Regions from separate parts of the Pseudomonas sp. AC172 genome, predicted to be linked through region 4. Evidence: riboswitches for the same ligand, from Rfam matches in the RefSeq annotation. Region 4 holds a riboswitch; each other region holds the start of a gene.
The links. A riboswitch is a leader RNA that binds a small molecule or an ion and turns the genes downstream of it on or off. The one in region 4 is predicted to bind cobalamin.
Positions count from the first base shown of each region.

Region 1 (4,457 bases), 940 kb from region 4:
CACTCATCAGAAGCGGTACGTGTAGCGCACTTCGGAGGTGAGCGGTCGGCCAAGGTTATCGACGTTGCTCGAACGGCTGGTGACGTAATCGCGGTTGAAGAGGTTTTCCACCAACAGGCTCACGCGGTGTTGGTGGGCGTTGTCGAGGTAGCGATAGGCATCGGCGTCGACCACCGAATAGTTGCCGTATTCGACTTGTTTCGAGCTTTTGATATCGCGGATATAACGAATCGCACCGCCAGCGCCCCACAGACGATTTTCCGATTCATAGCCCACCCGCGAACGGGCGAAGAAGCTCGGAATATCATTGATGGTCACACCAGTGCGCGACTCGGTGAGGTTGCGGGTCATGTCGGCTTGCAGGCTCCACTGCTCATTGAGCGCGAGCTTGGCGTCGGCCTCGAAACCGCGCATCTGGATCGTGCCTTCGCCGTTGACCCACTGAATGTCATCGAGGGTGATCAGGTCGTCGATCTTGCGTTTGAACAGGGTCACGCTGGCGCTGAATTCACGGTTGAGCAAAAAGCCTTTGTAGTCGACACCCAGTTCGGCGTTGCGGCTTTTTTCCGGCTTCAGGTTGCGGTTGCCGATCTCGTCGCCCGGCTCGTTGACGAACAGTTGCTCGGCGTTCGGCAGTTTGTAGGCGCTGCCGTATTGGCCACGCACCGACCAGTTGTCGTTGAGGTCATACAGCGAAGTGAGCATGCCAACGGTGGCGCTGTCACCGCCGCCCATGGCTTCGTGGCGCATGCCGATACTCGGGTGCCAGTCGGGCAGGGCGTCGATCTGCGGGCGCAGTTGCGTGTAGAGCGCATGGGCTTCGGCCTTGTCGTTATCGATGATCAGCACATCGTCCTGGCCCTTGAACCATTGGTTGTCAGTGCCGAACACCAGCACATGGCCACCGGGCAATTCTGCCTTGCCTTCAGCCTGCACGCCCCAGTCGGTGAAGCCCCAATTGTCGTTGTGGTTGATGACTCTGGTTCCGCCGCCCTCGACGTTGTTGACGCGGGTGTAGCGCGTGTCCCAGTCGTTGATATGGCCTTTGACGAAGTAGCTCAGGCGCTCATTAATGGTCTGCTCAAAGGTCGCCGTGGCGATCTGCTGCACGCGGTCGTTGGTGGTGTTGTGGTTGTCGACCGGGCGGGCGAAGTCGAGGTTGGCGTCGGCGTATTGGTAGAACAGTTCGAGCCGCGAATCATCGCCAAACGACTGAATCGCCTTGCCGCCGAAGGTGGTGACTTCGTAGGCGCGGTTCTTCTCGCTGACGTTTTTCATGTCGCGGTTGCGATACGGCTGGTAACCGTCGGAGACGTTGTGGCTGACATACGCCAGCAAACCGAGATCGCCGAAACCGTTAGTGAAGATGTTCTCGACGCGGGCGTCTTCGGTAGTGCCGCCAAAGCTGTCCACGCCCAGGTTCACTTCGCCGGAGGCTTTGCGCGACTGCGGGCTGCGGGTGACGATGTTGATCACACCGGAAACGGCCTGAGTGCCGAACAACAGGCTCTGGCCACCCTTGAGCACTTCGATGCGCTCGATGGCATTGGCCGGCAGGGTGTCCAGATAGAGGCCGCCGTACAGACGATTGTTCAGGCGCACGCCGTCAAGCAGGATCAGCGTGTCGTCGTTGCGCCCGCCCAGCAGCGAATAGGTGCCGTAGTCGAACGGTCCGTTTTTCGGCGCCACGTACAGGCCGGGGATGAACATCTGCATCACGCGGCTGACATCGGCGCTGGGGCCGGCGCGCTCGATCTGTTCGCGGCTGACGATCTCGACCTTGCTGCCGAACTTCGCCATGTCGGCGACCGTGGTGGACTCCACCGACGGTGCGGAAACGATTTGCTGATTGAGTTCCAGTGGCGCGTCATCCGCCAGCAGCAGGGGGCTGAACAGACAGCCGAACAGAAAGGTTGGAGCCGAGGTGTAGAAAGGTCGAATCATTGTCTTCTCGAAAAGGATCTTCGCAGAAGAGCATGCAGGAGAAGGCATCGCGCACAGCCAATACCGGCCCATGCCCGCCCACCGCAGGATTTTGCCAAACGAAATTTCAGGCCGGTCTCCGGGCTCGCGCGTATCGAGGCTTTCACCTTCCCATGGCCGTGCGGCCACAGTGGTGTATCGAAAACATCACGCGCATACCGTTGCGGGGGCAGCACCGGACTTGTTCGAAAAGAACGTACCGGTTTCCCGTTTCACCCCATGCACGGCGGCATGGGACACCTGAAACTGGGCGGCATCTGAACATTCGACAGACCGTTCGTCAACTTGCATGCGTGCGTACTCCTCTAGCCATTGTGGGAGCGAGCTTGCTCGCGAAGGCGTAGTGTCAATCAACAATGATGTAACTGATCCGGCCTCTTCGCGAGCAAGCTCGCTCCCACAGGATCTCTGCTCTGCATTAAAAACAGGTCGAGGTCGCACTTGGTCGTTTGATAGGTGAAGGTTTAAAGTTCACTTCAAGTTCAATTACGGCTCAGGTCAATCATGAAAATCGGTGAACTGGCAAAAATCAGCGGTCTGGCGCCTTCGCGCATCCGCTTCTATGAGGCGAGCGGGCTGATCAAGTCGGTCGGGCGCAAGGCCAACGGTTATCGCGACTATGCCCCGGAAACCGAGTGGATCCTGCAGATCATCACCGGTGCACAAGCGGCAGGGTTTTCCCTCGAGGAAATCCGCCAGTTACTGCCGGTGAACGCGCAGGACTGGCAGCACGAAGAAATGCTGGTCGGGCTCAAACGCAAGGTCGAAGAAATCGAAATCCTCCAGCAACGCCTGGCGCATAACAAGGCGCAGCTGTTGCGGGTCATTCACGGCATCGAGAGCAAACCCGCCGACGTCGGCTGTGCCGACAACGCGCAGTTGCTGATCAACCAGATGCGCGAGGAGAAGGCCGCTACGGGCAAATAATCACAGTTGATAAAAAGGCCTTGACCTTAAAGTTGGCTTTAATCTTATGGTTGTCCCACGCCCAATCGAGGACTCCTCATGAACGTGTTCGACAACCTGCAACTCCCCAACGGTTCAACCATCAAGAACCGCATCGCCAAAGCCGCCATGGAAGAAAACATGGCCGACGCCGATCAGGCACCTTCGCAAGAACTGATGCGCCTGTATCAAGCCTGGGCCGATGGTGGTGCCGGACTGTTGATCACTGGCAACGTCATGGTCGACGGCCGCGCGATGACCGGGCCGGGCGGCGTGGTGCTGCAGGATGACCGGCAATTGGCCAGGTTCAAGCGCTGGGCACAGATTGGCCGATCGGGCGGCGCGCAGTTCTGGCTGCAGATCAACCATCCCGGCCGACAGATGCAGGCCAATCTCGGGCAGAAAACCTGGGCGCCATCAGCGGTTCCGCTGAACATGGGCAGCCTGTCCAAACACTTCGCCACGCCCCACGCGATGACCGCCAGCGTGATCGCTGACGTCATCCAGCGTTTCGCCCGCAGCGCACAGCTTGGCGAGCAGGCCGGCTTCACCGGTGTGGAAATCCACGCCGCCCATGGCTATTTGTTGAGTCAGTTCCTGTCGCCGTTGACCAATCAGCGCACGGACGAGTGGGGCGGGTCGCTGGAGAACCGCGCGCGGCTGTTGCTGGACATCGTCAAGGCTGTGCGTGCACTGGTTTCAGCGGAGTTTGCGGTGGCGGTGAAACTCAATTCCGCCGACTTCCAACGCGGCGGCTTCAGCGCCGATGACGCGCGACAAGTCGTCGAATGGCTCAACGATCTGGGTGTGGATCTGGTCGAGTTGTCCGGCGGCAGCTACGAAGCCCCGGCCATGCAGGGCGAAGCACGGGACGGCCGCACCTTGGCGCGCGAGGCGTACTTCGTCGAGTTCGCCCAGGACATCCAGAAAGTCGCGCGGATGCCGGTGATGGTCACGGGCGGCGTGCGTCGTCGGCCCATTGCGGAAATGGTCGTTAACAGTGGCGTGGACATGGTCGGCATCGGCACGGCGCTGGCCATCGATCCGAACCTGCCGCGTGACTGGCTGCTGGGCAAGGACAGTGCCCCCGAGCTGCCGCCGATCACCTGGAAGAACAAGGCCATGGCGTCGCTGGCCAACATGGCGGTGGTCAAGTTCCAGTTGCGCAAACTCAGTCAGGCGAAAACACCCGATCCGCACGTGTCACCGCTGCGCGCGCTGATCATGCAACAAATCGGCAACGCCTTGCGTACCCGCCAGTACCGCAAGTGGGTGGCGAGCAACTGATCTGAATGGCTTGCTGACGTTCGGCCCTATATCCTGCACGCCTGTTTGATGGATTGATTTAGGGAAGAGTTGCATGCCGTTCAGGGTGATGGTGGTTGGTGGTTACGGAAACTTCGGCAGCATTGTGTGCCGGCATCTGGCGCTGATGCCGGACATCGGCCTGGTGCTCTCGGGCCGTGATCCGCGCAAGTTGCAGCGCAAAGTCGATGAGCTGAACAGCCAATCGGGCAACGTCTGCGAAG
Region 1 is NZ_OZ409868.1:2,434,866-2,439,322, reverse strand. It holds gene ACZ0A4_RS10905 ((2Fe-2S) ferredoxin domain-containing protein) at 1-7, opposite strand, end outside; gene ACZ0A4_RS10900 (TonB-dependent receptor plug domain-containing protein) at 7-1,944, opposite strand; cobalamin riboswitch at 2,037-2,242, opposite strand; gene ACZ0A4_RS10895 (MerR family transcriptional regulator) at 2,488-2,910, shown strand; gene ACZ0A4_RS10890 (NADH:flavin oxidoreductase/NADH oxidase family protein) at 2,989-4,215, shown strand; gene ACZ0A4_RS10885 (saccharopine dehydrogenase family protein) at 4,289-4,457, shown strand, end outside.
Region 1: it holds a riboswitch for cobalamin, as region 4 does, so the genes downstream of both, ACZ0A4_RS10900 (TonB-dependent receptor plug domain-containing protein) here and ACZ0A4_RS06875 (ABC transporter substrate-binding protein) in region 4, are expected to answer to the same signal.

Region 2 (4,457 bases), 190 kb from region 4:
GTCCTCCGTCGTTTCCCGGATAGCTACTGACCTCCCGTGAAAAGCCTTTCCGACTGTGTATTCACGGTTCCTCCAGTAGATCTCTCCTTTTACCTGAACCTTCCTGACCACATCCCCATCGTCGTACTCCGGCGCCGCCGGTTGCTCCTGATATTCCCGTGGGCTGCTGCTGTAGCGAGTAGCAGGAACCTGCATGTTCAACGCTTGATGCGGACGCTTCTGGTTGTAAATCTCACGCCAGATATCAAACGCCCGTTGTGCATCGTCCAGATCGGTGAAGGGATGGCCTTGCAGGACTTCCCTTTTCAGGCTGCGGTGGAAGCGCTCCAGCTTTCCCTGGGTTTGCGGGTGATAAGGTCGGGAGTGGCCGACCTTGATGCCCTGGCTCATCAGCCAGACCTCCAGCGCGGTATAAACGCCGGTCTGGTCACCCCATGGCGAACCGTTGTCCATCGTCATGCGCAGAGGCAGACCGTAGAGCCGAAAGGCCCGCATTAGTTGCTCCTGGACGGTTCGGCGCTGCTCATTGGCGCACGCAGCGATGCACAGTGAGAACCGCGAGTGATCGTCCAGTATCGTCAGCGGATGGCAACGTCCGTGGCTCAGGCTGATATGGCCCTTGAAGTCGATCTGCCAAAGATCGTTGGGCTCCTCGTGCTCGAACCGGATAAACGGTTTGACCTCGGCAGCCTTTGGATCAACCCGCGAATGACGTTGTAAAACCGCATGCACGGTGCTGACAGAGGGCATCACTTTGCCGTCGTCTTCCAACACACGCTTGAGCTTGCGAGCGCCCCAAGCGGCGTACTCCTGACTCAGGGTCAAAATCTGCTGCTCAACCTCTTCAGCGCAGCGTTTGGGTGACGTCTTTGGTCGTCGAGACTGATCGATCAACCCTTGCGCACCGAGATTTTCAAACCTGCTGAGCCATTTGTAGGCAGTGCTTGGGCTGATATTGAATCGACGGCAAAGCTGCCGAACATTGGCCCCTTCTTGCCGAGCCAAAAGCACGAATTCTGAACGAAGCTGCACGGTGGACACCTCTTCCCAGGACACAGGTCATCTCCTCGGTGATGAGCAATGTGTCTATTAAAAAGTGTCCACCATGTCTCCGAACACCCGTCCACCATGTCTCCGGTACATACACTCCCGGAGGGAGAGGGGACTGATCCCGGTGTTTGGGAGAGCAACGCCGACGTGAAATACCGAGTTGAACTCAGGTTCTGAAAAGCCCACAAATCGGCCCCCTCTCCCTCGGGAGAGGGCTGGGGTGAGGGGCGAATCCAACACAAAAATAACGCCGTACACCCGTTCCTCACCACTCAATAGGCCGAGTGTCAGCTCGCCTGCTCTTGATCTTGATCTCGGAGCCCGTCGGCAGGCTGAGTGGAGGGATTGATCCGGGGGTGGGAGCGCAGCGACCGTTTGGCGAAGTCAAACACAGCGGGAGTAGGTGCAGCGAAGCAAACCGGAGACGCTGCGCCCGGATCGTTCCCGGAGCGAAGGAACCCCGAGCTTTAGCGAGCGGGCCGAACGTCAGGGCGAAGACCTTTTGGTTACTTTTGGGGCGTTTGCCAAAAGTGACCCGCCGTAAGGGCGGAACCCTAATCAGCAGCACCCACAGCAACGGATATACACCCAAAAATTGACCAAAACCCCACCCCCATGCTCTCCTACACAACTTGTTACGGGTGCCCTTCACAGGGTGAAACGGGAAACCGGTGAATCATGTGCTTTACTCAAGCCCATGTCAGTCCGGTGCTGCCCCCGCAACGGTAAGCGAGCGAAGCGTCAAAACCACTGTGCCGGTACGGCATGGGAAGGTGACGCTTACAGGTCGGCCTGACGCCAACCCCTCGTGAGCCCGGAGACCGGCCCGCAACACACAGCCCGCACTTTGTGCGTCGCTGAACATAACAAACCCGCGGTGGGCGGGCGCTGTTCGAACCTCTGCGAGCCCGACCCGCAGGGGTTTTCATGCGCTCGATTCACCCACTGACATTCCAGAGGGAAGCGCCATGTCGATCATCAGCAGCACCGGCAGCAACACGGACAAAATTTCCAGCACCACCACCCTGAGCCAACGCCTGACCGCCGCGATCTTTGCGTCGATCCTCGGCGCCAGCCTGGTCTACTTCGCCGGTTTCTCGCACATCGAAGCGGTGCACAACGCCGCCCACGATACCCGCCACAGCGCCGCGTTCCCGTGCCACTGAGACCTGCCGACATGATCAAGCGTATTGCGCAAACCGCAGGTTTCACCGGTCTGCTGGCCGCCCTGCTCCTCACTCTGTTGCAAAGCTTCTGGGTATCTCCGCTGATTCTCCAGGCCGAGACATTCGAGAAAGCCGAACCTGTTGCAGAAGTTCACGAACACGCCGCAGGCACCGCTGCGCACACCCACGACGCCGAAGCCTGGGAGCCGGAAGACGGCTGGCAGCGCGTGGTCTCGACTACTGGCGGCAATCTGGTGGTTGCAGTGGGTTTCGCCCTGATGCTCGCAGGCCTGTACACCCTGCGCGCCCCGACCAAAACCTCGCAAGGCCTGCTCTGGGGCCTGGCCGGTTACGCGACATTCGTACTGGCACCGACGATGGGTCTGCCACCTGAGTTGCCGGGCACCGCTGCCGCTGATCTGGCTTCGCGCCAGATCTGGTGGATCGGTACTGCCGCTTCGACCGCCGTCGGCCTGTCGCTGATTGCGTTCAGCCGGCACTGGCTGATGAAAGTCCTCGGTGTGGCCATCCTTGCTGTCCCACACGTCATTGGCGCACCGCAGCCGCAAGTGCATTCGATGCTCGCGCCCGAAGCACTGGAAGCCCAGTTCAAAATCGCTTCGCAGTTGACCAACGTGGCGTTCTGGCTGGCCCTCGGCCTGATCAGCGCCTGGTTGTTCCGCCGCAAAAGCGATGGCCAATACCACGCATGACCGCTGACAGCGCAGCGCCGACCTTCGTCGTCGGCCTGGGCTGCCAGCGCGGCTGCCCGGCCAGCACGCTGCGCGCATTGCTTGACCAAGCCTTACAGGCACACCGTATCGAGCTCCAAGCGGTCAAGGCGTTGGCCAGCATCGACTTGAAGCGCGACGAGCCAGGCCTGCAAGAACTTGCCGCACAACTGGCTTTGCCTTTGCTGTATTTCAGCAGTGAAGAACTGGCCAGTTATCAGCAACGACTCAGCCACCATTCGCAAATCGCCTACGAACGCACCGGTTGCTACGGCGTAGCGGAAAGTGCAGCGTTGGCACTCGCCGAACAACTGATTCAGGCACCGGCAAAACTGCTGATTTCCCGGCAGAAGTACGCTCAGGCAACGTTGGCATTGGCCGGCGCGGCGTAAAATCCCGATAATCCCCGCCATTGATCATGAGCAATCTTCATCTGAAGCGTTGTTGCGCCTCTTTTCCAAGGATTTAACAATGACCGTCTACTTCATCGGCGCCGGCCCTGGCGACCCGGAATTGATCACCGTCAAAGGCCAGCGGCTGATCCGCAGTTGCCCGGTGATTATCTATGCAGGTTCGTTGGTGCCGGCGGCGGTGCTCGAAGGGCATCAAGCGGAGACGGTGATCAACAGTGCTGAATTGCACTTGGAACAAATCATCGAACTGATCAAAACCGCGCATGGCAAAGGTCAGGATGTGGCACGAGTGCATTCCGGCGATCCGAGCCTGTATGGCGCGATCGGTGAGCAGATTCGCTGTCTGCGCGAGCTGAACATTCCATTTGAGATCATTCCCGGGGTGACGGCGACGGCAGCCTGCGCCGCGTTGCTCGGTGCGGAACTGACGTTGCCGGGCGTCTCGCAAAGCGTGATTCTGACCCGCTACGCCGATAAAACCGCGATGCCGGCCGGTGAGGAACTGGGCAGTCTGGCCCAGCATGGCGCGACCATGGCGATTCATCTGGGGGTCAACCATCTGGAGAAGATTCTGGTGGAACTGTTGCCGCATTACGGCGCCGACTGCCCGATCGCGGTGATTCACCGGGCGACGTGGCCAGATCAGGATTGGGTGGTGGGGACGCTGGCGGATATTGCCGCGAAGGTTGAAGCCAAAGGGTTTCGGCGTACCGCGTTGATTCTGGTTGGGCGGGTGTTGGGCAGTGAGGTGTTCAGCGAGTCATCGTTGTATCGCGCGGGGCATGCGCATCTCTATCGCCCATGAAGACCCCTTCGCGAGCAAGCTCGCTCCCACATTTGTAATGCGATCGAATGTGGGAGCGAGCTTGCTCGCGAAGGCTTAAGCAAAACTTACGCATAAAAAAACGGCGCTCACGGGGCGCCGTTTTTCATGTCCGCAGCGAACACCTTAGTAGTAGGCGTTTTCTTTCTGCGTGTGGTCGGTCACGTCGCGAACGCCTTTCAGCTCAGGAATGCGCTCGAGCAGCGTGCGCTCGATACCTTCCTTCAAGGTCACGTCCGCCTGGCCGCAGCCCTGGCAACCGCCACCGAACTGC
Region 2 is NZ_OZ409868.1:1,687,645-1,692,101, reverse strand. It holds gene ACZ0A4_RS07635 (IS481 family transposase) at 1-1,056, opposite strand, end outside; cobalamin riboswitch at 1,673-1,894, shown strand; gene ACZ0A4_RS07630 (CbtB domain-containing protein) at 2,019-2,216, shown strand; gene ACZ0A4_RS07625 (CbtA family protein) at 2,228-2,929, shown strand; gene ACZ0A4_RS07620 (cobalamin biosynthesis protein) at 2,926-3,339, shown strand; gene cobM (precorrin-4 C(11)-methyltransferase) at 3,419-4,165, shown strand; gene nfuA (Fe-S biogenesis protein NfuA) at 4,310-4,457, opposite strand, start outside.
Region 2: it holds a riboswitch for cobalamin, as region 4 does, so the genes downstream of both, ACZ0A4_RS07630 (CbtB domain-containing protein) here and ACZ0A4_RS06875 (ABC transporter substrate-binding protein) in region 4, are expected to answer to the same signal.

Region 3 (4,457 bases), 760 kb from region 4:
GCCACTGGTCGGCTCCCAGGCCAAGCCATTGGGGTTGCGGATACCCGAAGCGAAGATCCGGTGATTACCGGTCGCCCGATCAACTTCCCAGATCGCCGCGCGGCCTTCTTCTTTATCCAGACCATTTTCGCCGACGTTGCTGTTCGAGCCGACCGTGACGTACAGCTTGCTGCCGTCCTTGCTGGCGATGACGTTTTTCGTCCAGTGGTGATTCAGCGTACCGCCGGGCAGATCGACTACCTTGATTGGCTGCGACTTGATCTCGGTCGCGCCTGCTTCGTAGTTAAAGCGCAGCAAGCGATCGGTATCAGCGACGTAAAGATCGTTGCCGACCAGCGTCATCCCGAACGGCGAGTTGAGGTTCTGCAGGAACACCGTGCGTGTTTCCGCGACGCCATCGTGATCGGTGTCACGCAGCAAGGTGATGCGGTTCGGACTCGGCACGCCCGCGCCAGCCTTGCCCATGACCTTCTTCATCACCCAGCCGCGAATGCCGCTGCTGTCGTCAGGCTTTGGCGGGGCATTGGTTTCCGCTACCAGCACGTCGCCGTTGGGCAACACGTAGAGCCAGCGCGGATGGTCGAGGCCTTCGGCGAATGCTGCGACCTGGGTGCCGGTGGCGGCTGTCGGTTTAGCGCCCTCGGGCCAGCCGATCGCCGGGGCGATGTTCACCGTCGGGATCAGGGTCTTGTTCGGTTCGGGCAGCTTGGGTGACGGGCCGGTGCCGTCGGAGACTTGCAGGCTGGAGGATTCACCGCAGGCGGCGAGCCCTCCGGCGAAGGCGATGACAAAAACGAGCTGGGGCTTGCGCATTGCTGATCTTCCCTATGAATGCATTCCTAATCATAGAGGAGGGCGCAAGCCCGATGGTTCAACTGCTCAGCCGCGGGCTTCCTTGAACAGCACGGCGATGCCTGGGTGATAGTTGCCGGTTTCGCTGCGCAATTTGCGATAGGCATAGGGGAAATACCAGGCGACCGCGCAGGTGTGTTCCTTTTGCAGATCGTCGACCATGTCCTGCAACTCTTCGGGGCTGGCGCTGTGCTGGGCTTTTTGCGGCGCGACAAACAGGCAGCCAAGCTTGAGGTCGCTGGCATAGCTGATGCGTTTGGCGTCGTTGGTGATGTCCAGCAAGGCTTGAGTCAGATTCAGGTTGGTAACCTTTGGCCAGCGCTGGGTGGCCTGGATAAAGGCGCGGTCTTCGGCACCGGCCAGAAACAGATCGGCGCGGGCGTTGCGCTCGCCTTCTTCATTCTGTTTGCGCGTGGCGGTGTCGTTCAAAGTGACCAGCTCAGCCATCCAGGCTGCGGCCGAGAGCAATCCGAGATTGGCTTTCTCGTCATGCCAGTAAGGCGTGTCGCTGTCGCCGCGTACGGCGTTGTAACGGTCGATACAGTCAAACCAGCGTTCAAGCACCGGGCGCAGGAATTCCAGGCGCGGGTTGCTGATGATCATGCCTTGCATCGTCATCATCCTTTATTGTTGTGGTGGGCTTTTCGGGAAAAGCATGGCTCTTTGATATCATTTGTATCAGTGTGGCACAAGATTGGCGTCGGATAATTGATCGGCGGCAGTTATTCGCCCGATGGCCGCCTCTTTAATTGACGCTCCATCCCCAACCCTCTAACCTTCGCGGCTTGTTTCAGGTGCTCTGTGACCTGCGTCGACAGAGTGAAACAGGGAAGCCGGTGAGGGTTGTCTTCGCACGAAGAACCACCACGATCCCGGCGCTGCCCCCGCAACGGTAAATGAGTGAACACTGCGTCGAATGCCACTGCTCAAAGCGGGAAGGCGCGCAGTCAGGCCAACGCCGCTCATGAGCCCGGAGACCGGCCTGATCCATCCAGCGGCATCACGGTGGGCGATGCCAGGCTTTTTGCCGTCTATTCTTGTGCCTGCCCGCCGTTATCCAGCCTCAACGGAGAGCTCCCCCATGACTGATTCCCCCGAGCGCGACGAACGCCATCTGGCGCGTATGCAGCGCAAAAAAGCCGTGATCGACGAACGCATCGCCAACTCGCCTGACGAGTGCGGCCTGGTGCTGGTGCTGACCGGCAACGGCAAAGGCAAAAGCAGCTCGGCGTTCGGCATGCTCGCCCGCGCCATGGGCCACGGCATGCAGTGCGGTGTGGTGCAGTTCATCAAGGGCCGCAACAGCACCGGCGAAGAGTTGTTTTTCCGCCGTTTCCCCGAGCAAGTGCGTTTCCACGTGATGGGCGAAGGTTTCACTTGGGAAACCCAGGATCGTCAGCGCGACATCGCCGCCGCCGAAGCCGCGTGGGCAGTCTCGCGTGAACTGCTGCGTGATCCGTCGATCGGTCTGGTGGTGCTCGACGAACTGAACATCGCCCTCAAGCACGGCTACCTCGATCTCGATCAGGTGCTCAGCGATTTGCAGGCGCGTCCGCCGATGCAGCACGTGATCGTCACCGGTCGCGCGGCCAAGCCGGAAATGATCGAGATGGGCGATACCGTCACCGAAATGGGCATGCTCAAACACGCCTTCCAGGCCGGCATCAAAGCGCAGAAAGGCGTCGAACTTTGAATCAACCACGTCACTGCCCGGCGGTCCTCATCGCCGCGCCGGCCTCCGGTCAGGGCAAGACCACCGTTACCGCCGCGCTCGCCCGTTTGCATCGCAATCAGGGGCGCGTGGTACGCGTGTTCAAATGCGGCCCGGATTTCCTTGATCCGATGATTCTCGAGCGCGCCAGCGGTGCGCCGGTGTATCAACTGGACATGTGGATGGTCGGTGAGCAGGAAAGTCGTCGTCTGTTGTGGGAAGCCGCTGCCGAGGCCGATCTGATTCTGATCGAAGGCGTGATGGGCCTGTTCGACGGTACGCCTTCCAGCGCTGATCTGGCGCGGCATTTCGGTGTGCCGGTGCTCGGCGTGATTGATGGGACGGCGATGGCGCAGACCTTTGGTGCGTTGGCACTGGGTCTGGCGAGGTATCAGCCGGATCTGCCGTTTGCCGGTGTGCTGGCCAATCGTGTCGGAACTTTGCGACATGCGCAATTGCTCGAAGGCAGTCTCACTGAAGGCCTGCGCTGGTACGGCGCGTTGTCCCGCGAAACGGGTATCGAACTGCCGAGCCGGCATCTCGGCCTGGTGCAGGCCAGCGAGCTGAATGACCTCGATGTGCGTCTCGACGCGGCTGCCGACGCTCTCGCCAGCAGCTGTGAGGTAGCGCTGCCACCGGCGGTTGAGTTCGCCGCGCCTGACGTCATCGCTGTCGAGCCACTGCTCAAGAATGTACGAATTGCCGTCGCCCATGATGAGGCGTTTGCCTTCACCTACGGCGCGAGTCTCGATCTGTTGCGGGCGATGGGCGCCGAGCTGAGTTTCTTCTCGCCGATCCGCGACACGCAATTGCCTGAGGCGGACAGCCTGTATTTGCCCGGTGGGTATCCGGAACTGCACCACGTTGCGTTGTCGCAGAACACCGCGATGGTTGAAGCGATCCGTGCGCATCATGCGGCAGGGAAACCGTTGCTCGCTGAGTGTGGCGGCATGCTGTACCTGCTGGATTCTTTGACCGACGTTGAAGGAACTCGCGCCGAATTGATCGGGCTGCTTAAAGGCGACGCGGTGATGCAGAAGCGTCTGGCCGCATTGGCGTTGCAAGCGGTTGATCTGCCGGAAGGTTCGCTGCGTGGGCACACTTATCATCATTCGCTGACGAAGACTGAGTTGACGCCGATTGCGCGTGGCTTGAGTCCGAATGGTGGGCGCGGTGCCGAGGCGGTTTATCGGGAAGGGCGGATGACGGCGTCGTACGTGCACTTTTATTTCCCGTCGAATCCGACTGCGATTGCCGCATTGTTTGCGCCAGACCGTGAGGCCGCCTTCGCGAGCAAGCTCGCTCCCACAGGGGATCGTGTTTCTTGAGCAAGCACCCCGTCCAATGTGGGAGCGAGCTTGCTCGCGAAGAGGTCATGACAGACAACGCATTCTCCGAAGCCGAACGCGAAGCGGTTTACAGAGCCATCGCCGAACGCCGCGACATGCGCCACTTCACCGGCGGCAGCGTCGAACCGGAGCTGTTGCGCCGACTTTTGGAAGCCGCCCACCAGGCCCCAAGCGTCGGCCTGATGCAGCCCTGGCGTTTCATCCGCATCAGCGACCGAACTTTACGCGGGCAGATCCAGAACCTCGTCGAAGAAGAGCGCGTGCGCACCGCTGAAGCCCTCGGCGAGCGCAGTGACGAGTTCATGAAACTCAAGGTCGAGGGCATCCATGACTGCGCCGAAGTGCTGGTCGCCGCGTTAATGGACGATCGCGAAAAACACATCTTTGGTCGCCGCACGCTGCCGGAAATGGACATGGCCTCGCTGTCCTGCGCGATCCAGAACCTGTGGCTGGCCTCGCGCGCCGAAGGCCTCGGCATGGGCTGGGTTTCGTTGTTCGAGCCGCAGGCACTGGCGGATCTGTTGAGGTTGCCCGCAGGCGCCAAG
Region 3 is NZ_OZ409868.1:737,479-741,935, forward strand. It holds gene ACZ0A4_RS03475 (PQQ-dependent sugar dehydrogenase) at 1-813, opposite strand, end outside; gene ACZ0A4_RS03480 (hypothetical protein) at 880-1,464, opposite strand; cobalamin riboswitch at 1,628-1,852, shown strand; gene cobO (cob(I)yrinic acid a,c-diamide adenosyltransferase) at 1,934-2,545, shown strand; gene ACZ0A4_RS03490 (cobyrinate a,c-diamide synthase) at 2,542-3,891, shown strand; gene bluB (5,6-dimethylbenzimidazole synthase) at 3,939-4,457, shown strand, end outside.
Region 3: it holds a riboswitch for cobalamin, as region 4 does, so the genes downstream of both, cobO (cob(I)yrinic acid a,c-diamide adenosyltransferase) here and ACZ0A4_RS06875 (ABC transporter substrate-binding protein) in region 4, are expected to answer to the same signal.

Region 4 (4,457 bases):
CGGTCGAGTACGCCGAAACACCCGGTACCACGCCGATCACCTTTGTCGACCACCCGTTCTCTATCGAATACCACCTGTGCTGCCTCGGCATCCGCAGGAACCGGCCAGTGATTGCCGAACTGTTTGATTCGAATCCACCGCTGACCTGATCAGCATTGACCCTTGAACCGCCTACCTCATTGCCGAGGGACGGCCCACGCTTACCCGAAAACGGAGAATGACCATGCAGTACCAACAACCGACTCACCTGCAAGCCGCGATCCTCGACTGGGCCGGCACCGTTGTCGATTTCGGCTCGTTTGCGCCAACGCAGATTTTCGTCGAAGCCTTTGCCGAATTCGGCGTCGCCGTGTCGCTGGAAGAAGCGCGCGGGCCAATGGGCATGGGCAAGTGGGATCACATCCGGACCCTGTGCAACCTGCCGCAGATTGCCGAACGTTACCGCGCGGCGTTTGACCGCGTGCCGAGTGACGAGGATGTCACGGCGATCTACGAACGTTTCATGCCACTGCAGATCGAGAAAATCGCCCTGCATTCGGCGCTGATCCCTGGCGCGCTTGCAGCGATTGCCGCGTTGCGTGACAAGGGTTTGAAAATCGGTTCGTGCTCCGGATATCCAGCGGTGGTGATGGCCAAGGTTGTCGAACTCGCGCGGGAAAACGGCTATGTCGCCGATCATGTGGTCGCCACCGATGAAGTGCCGAATGGCCGGCCGCATCCGGCGCAGGCGCTGGCTAACGTGATTGCTTTGGGCATCGATGACGTGGCGGCGTGCGTCAAGGTCGATGACACCTGGCCGGGGATTCTCGAAGGTCGCAGCGCCGGCATGTGGACGGTGGCGCTGACCTCCTCAGGCAACGCACTGGGCCTGACCTATGAGCAATACAAGGCGTTGCCGTCGGATCGACTGGCGGAGGAACGTGCGCGGATCGGCAAGATGTTCGCACCTTCGCGCCCGCATTATTTGATCGACACCATCGCCGAACTGCCTGAAGTCATCGACGACATCAACGCACGCCTGGCGCGCGGCGAAACCCCGCAGTCCTGCTGAAACCTGATCGTTCCCACGCTCTGCGTGGGAACGATCAGTGGCCTCGCTCAAATCGCAGGCAAAAAAAAGCTGCCACGAATGGCAGCAGAAACTTTAAGAACACGCGATGTATTGAGGTCAGCATAGACGCCGGATAATGACAGTGTCATGACAGCCGCAAATTCATTGAACCGCCCCTGCCCCGTCATCAGGATGTCATCAAGATCACGGCAGAATCCTCGCAAACCGTCTCGCGCCTCCCGACGGGTGCTTTGCAAGGATTCCCATGAAAGACGACGCCTCGCTGTTTGCCGCGATCGACCTGGGTTCGAATGCCTTTCGCCTGATGATCGGCCAATCTGTGCGCAGCCGAAAGGGCTTGCAGATTCAGGAAGTGAAAACCCTGCGTGAGCCGGTGCGCCTCGCCGAAGGATTTGACGGTGGCGCGCTGGATGCCTTGGCGCTGGATCGCGGCTGGCAGGCATTGGCCCGGTTCGGTAAAAAGTTGCGCGGTTTCGAAGCCGGTCGAGTCCGTGCGGTGGCGACCAGTGCGGTGCGCGAGGCCGACAATGCGCAACTGTTTCTGGCCAGTGCCGAGCGGCATCTGGGTTTTCCCATCGACGTCATTTGCGGCCATGAAGAGGCGCGGCTGGTCTATGCCGGCGTGACCCACGCTTTGCCGAGCGCTGAAGATCTGCGCCTGGTGGTCGACATCGGCGGCGGCTCAACCGAGCTGATCCTCGGCCAAGGCTCGCAACCGTTGCTCACCGAAAGCATCGCCATCGGCAGCGGCACCTTGAGCACGCGCTTCTTTCGCGGCGGTGACGTGTCTGCCGGAGCGCTACAGGAGGCCGAGCGCTTCGCCATCCTGCAGTTTGAAAAGGTTGCCCGGCGCTATCGTGCTCAGGGCTGGCAGCAAACCATTGGCTCTTCCGGCACCGCGCGCATGTTGGCCAAAGTGCTCAAGGCCAATCGCCTCAACGACTACGATCAGGACGGCATCACCTACGGCGGGCTACTACGCCTGTCGTTGCTTGTGCTGAAGGTGAACAACGTCCAGCAACTGAAACTGGCCGGCCTGCAACCACACCGCCAGAGCATTCTGCCCGGCGGTCTGGTGTTGATGCTCGCGGCATTCAAAGTGTTCGGCATTGCGCAAATGCTGCCGTCGGAACCGGGCCTGCGTTTAGGCGTGTTGCACGGTTTGATGAGCCAGCACTAATCCTTGCCGCGACAGATTCGTCTCCCCTTCAGCGACTCGATCGACTACCATGCCGTCGCTGGTTCCCGAACGGGACTAATAGGGAATCCGAGGTGCTTGCTCAGTACTGATCGGAACTGCCCCCGCAACTGTAGGTGCCGAGCCTGCTCCACAACTGCCACTGGGTGAATCCCGGGAAGGCCGGAGCGAGGCGATGACGCATCAGTCAGGAGACCTGCCGGCACAGTGACTACTAACCGGCGGGGTGTCCGGGAAGGACATCGTGCCGTGCGCGTCAACGCTTGATGCCCGGCCTTGCGCTGTTTTCCTGACCGCGTTCGATGGTGTGTTTCCAGACCGTACTCTCCCGCTCCCCGTACGGTTCCCCTGGAGACTGCCCCATGCTGCTGCCCCGCATCGCCACCCTCATCACCGGCCTGACCCTTGGCGCCATGGCGCAGGCGGCACCGACTGTCTATCCGCTGACGGTGGAAAACTGCGGCAGTACCCTGACCTTCCAGCACGCCCCGACGCGCACCGTGACCATCGGCCAGGCCGGCACGGAAATGCTCTACGCCATGGGCCTGAGCGACAAAGTCGTCGGCACCTCGTTGTGGTTCAACAATGTGCTGGACAAATACATGGCGCAGAACGACAAGATCCAGCGCCTGGCCGACAACGAACCGAGTTTCGAATCGGTGATCAGCAAGCGCCCGGAACTGGTCGCCGTGGAGCTGGAATGGATGGTCGGCCCGCAAGGTGCGGTCGGCACCCGCGAGCAGTTTCATGAGCTGAAGATTCCGACCTATCTGCTGCCCTCCGATTGCGAAGCCAAGGACAACCTCGTCGGCGCCGACGGCACGCGGCTGGCGCCGTTTCGCATCGACACGATTTACAAAAGCGTGAGCCAACTGGCGCAGATCTTCGATGTGCAGGCGCGTGGCCAGCAGCTCAACGACGAACTCAAGGCCAGTCTCGCCAAATCGATTGCCACCGCCCAGGGCAAACAACTGAAGGATGCCAGCGCGCTGGTCTGGTTTTCCAGCGCACAAATGGACATCGAGCCCTTCGTGGCCGGACACAAAGGCATTCCCGATTTCATGCTCAGCACCCTCGGCGTGCGCAACGTGGTGGAATCCGATGAGGAGTGGCCAACGGTCGGCTGGGAAACCATCGCCAAGGCCAACCCGACCTTCCTCGTCATCGCGCGCATGGATCGCCGACGCTTCCCCGCTGACGACTATGAAAAGAAACTCGCCTTTCTGCACAGCGACCCGGTGACGCGCAACATGGACGCGGTGAAACACAACCGCATCATCATTCTCGACGCCATGGCCATGCAGGCGAGCCTGCGCATGTTCGATGGCATCGAGCAACTGGCCACGGCCATCAACGGCTATGACCTGTCGAAATGAATGCCAGCCTGATCCGCACGTTACTGGCCTTGGCGACCCTGTTGATTGCCGTGGTCGCGGGCGTGGCCATTGGTGAAACCTCGATTGAACCGGGCGTTGTCGTGCAAGTGCTGGCGAACAAATTGTGGGGCGCCGGGTACGCGCTGGACCCTATCGATGAAGGCATCGTCTGGAACTACCGCTTGACCCGCGCACTGGTCGCGGCCGCATGCGGCGCCGGTCTGGCGACGTGCGGGGTGATCTTGCAGTCGCTGCTGCGAAATCCGTTGGCCGATCCGTATCTGCTGGGGATTTCTGCCGGCGCCTCGACCGGAGCGGTGATGGTGGCGCTGCTCGGGGTTGGCGCCGGAATGATCTCGTTATCAGTCGGAGCCTTTGCCGGGGCAGTGACCGCATTTGTGCTGGTGATTCTGTTGGCGCGGGTCAGCGGCTCGGCGAGCGGCACCGGGCAAATCATTCTCGCGGGGATCGCCGGCTCGCAGTTGTTCAACGCGCTGACGGCGTTTCTGATCACCCGCTCGGCCAGCTCCGAGCAGGCACGCGGGATCATGTTCTGGCTGCTGGGCAATCTCGGTGGCGTGCGCTGGCCATCGGTGTGGCTGGCGGTGCCGGTCGCGTTGTTGGGGTTGGTCGTGTGCTTGTGGCATCGGCGGGCGCTGGATGCGTTTACCTTTGGCGCGGATTCGGCGGCATCTCTCGGCATTCCAGTGCGACGCGTGCAAATTCTGCTGATTGGTTGTGCGGCGCTGGTGACGGCGGTGATGGTGTCGATTGTCGGTTCGATCGGTTTTGTCGGGTTGGTGATTCCCCA
Region 4 is NZ_OZ409868.1:1,496,542-1,500,998, reverse strand. It holds gene ACZ0A4_RS06890 (LysR substrate-binding domain-containing protein) at 1-149, shown strand, start outside; gene phnX (phosphonoacetaldehyde hydrolase) at 224-1,051, shown strand; gene ACZ0A4_RS06880 (Ppx/GppA phosphatase family protein) at 1,317-2,252, shown strand; cobalamin riboswitch at 2,295-2,488, shown strand; gene ACZ0A4_RS06875 (ABC transporter substrate-binding protein) at 2,633-3,646, shown strand; gene ACZ0A4_RS06870 (FecCD family ABC transporter permease) at 3,643-4,457, shown strand, end outside.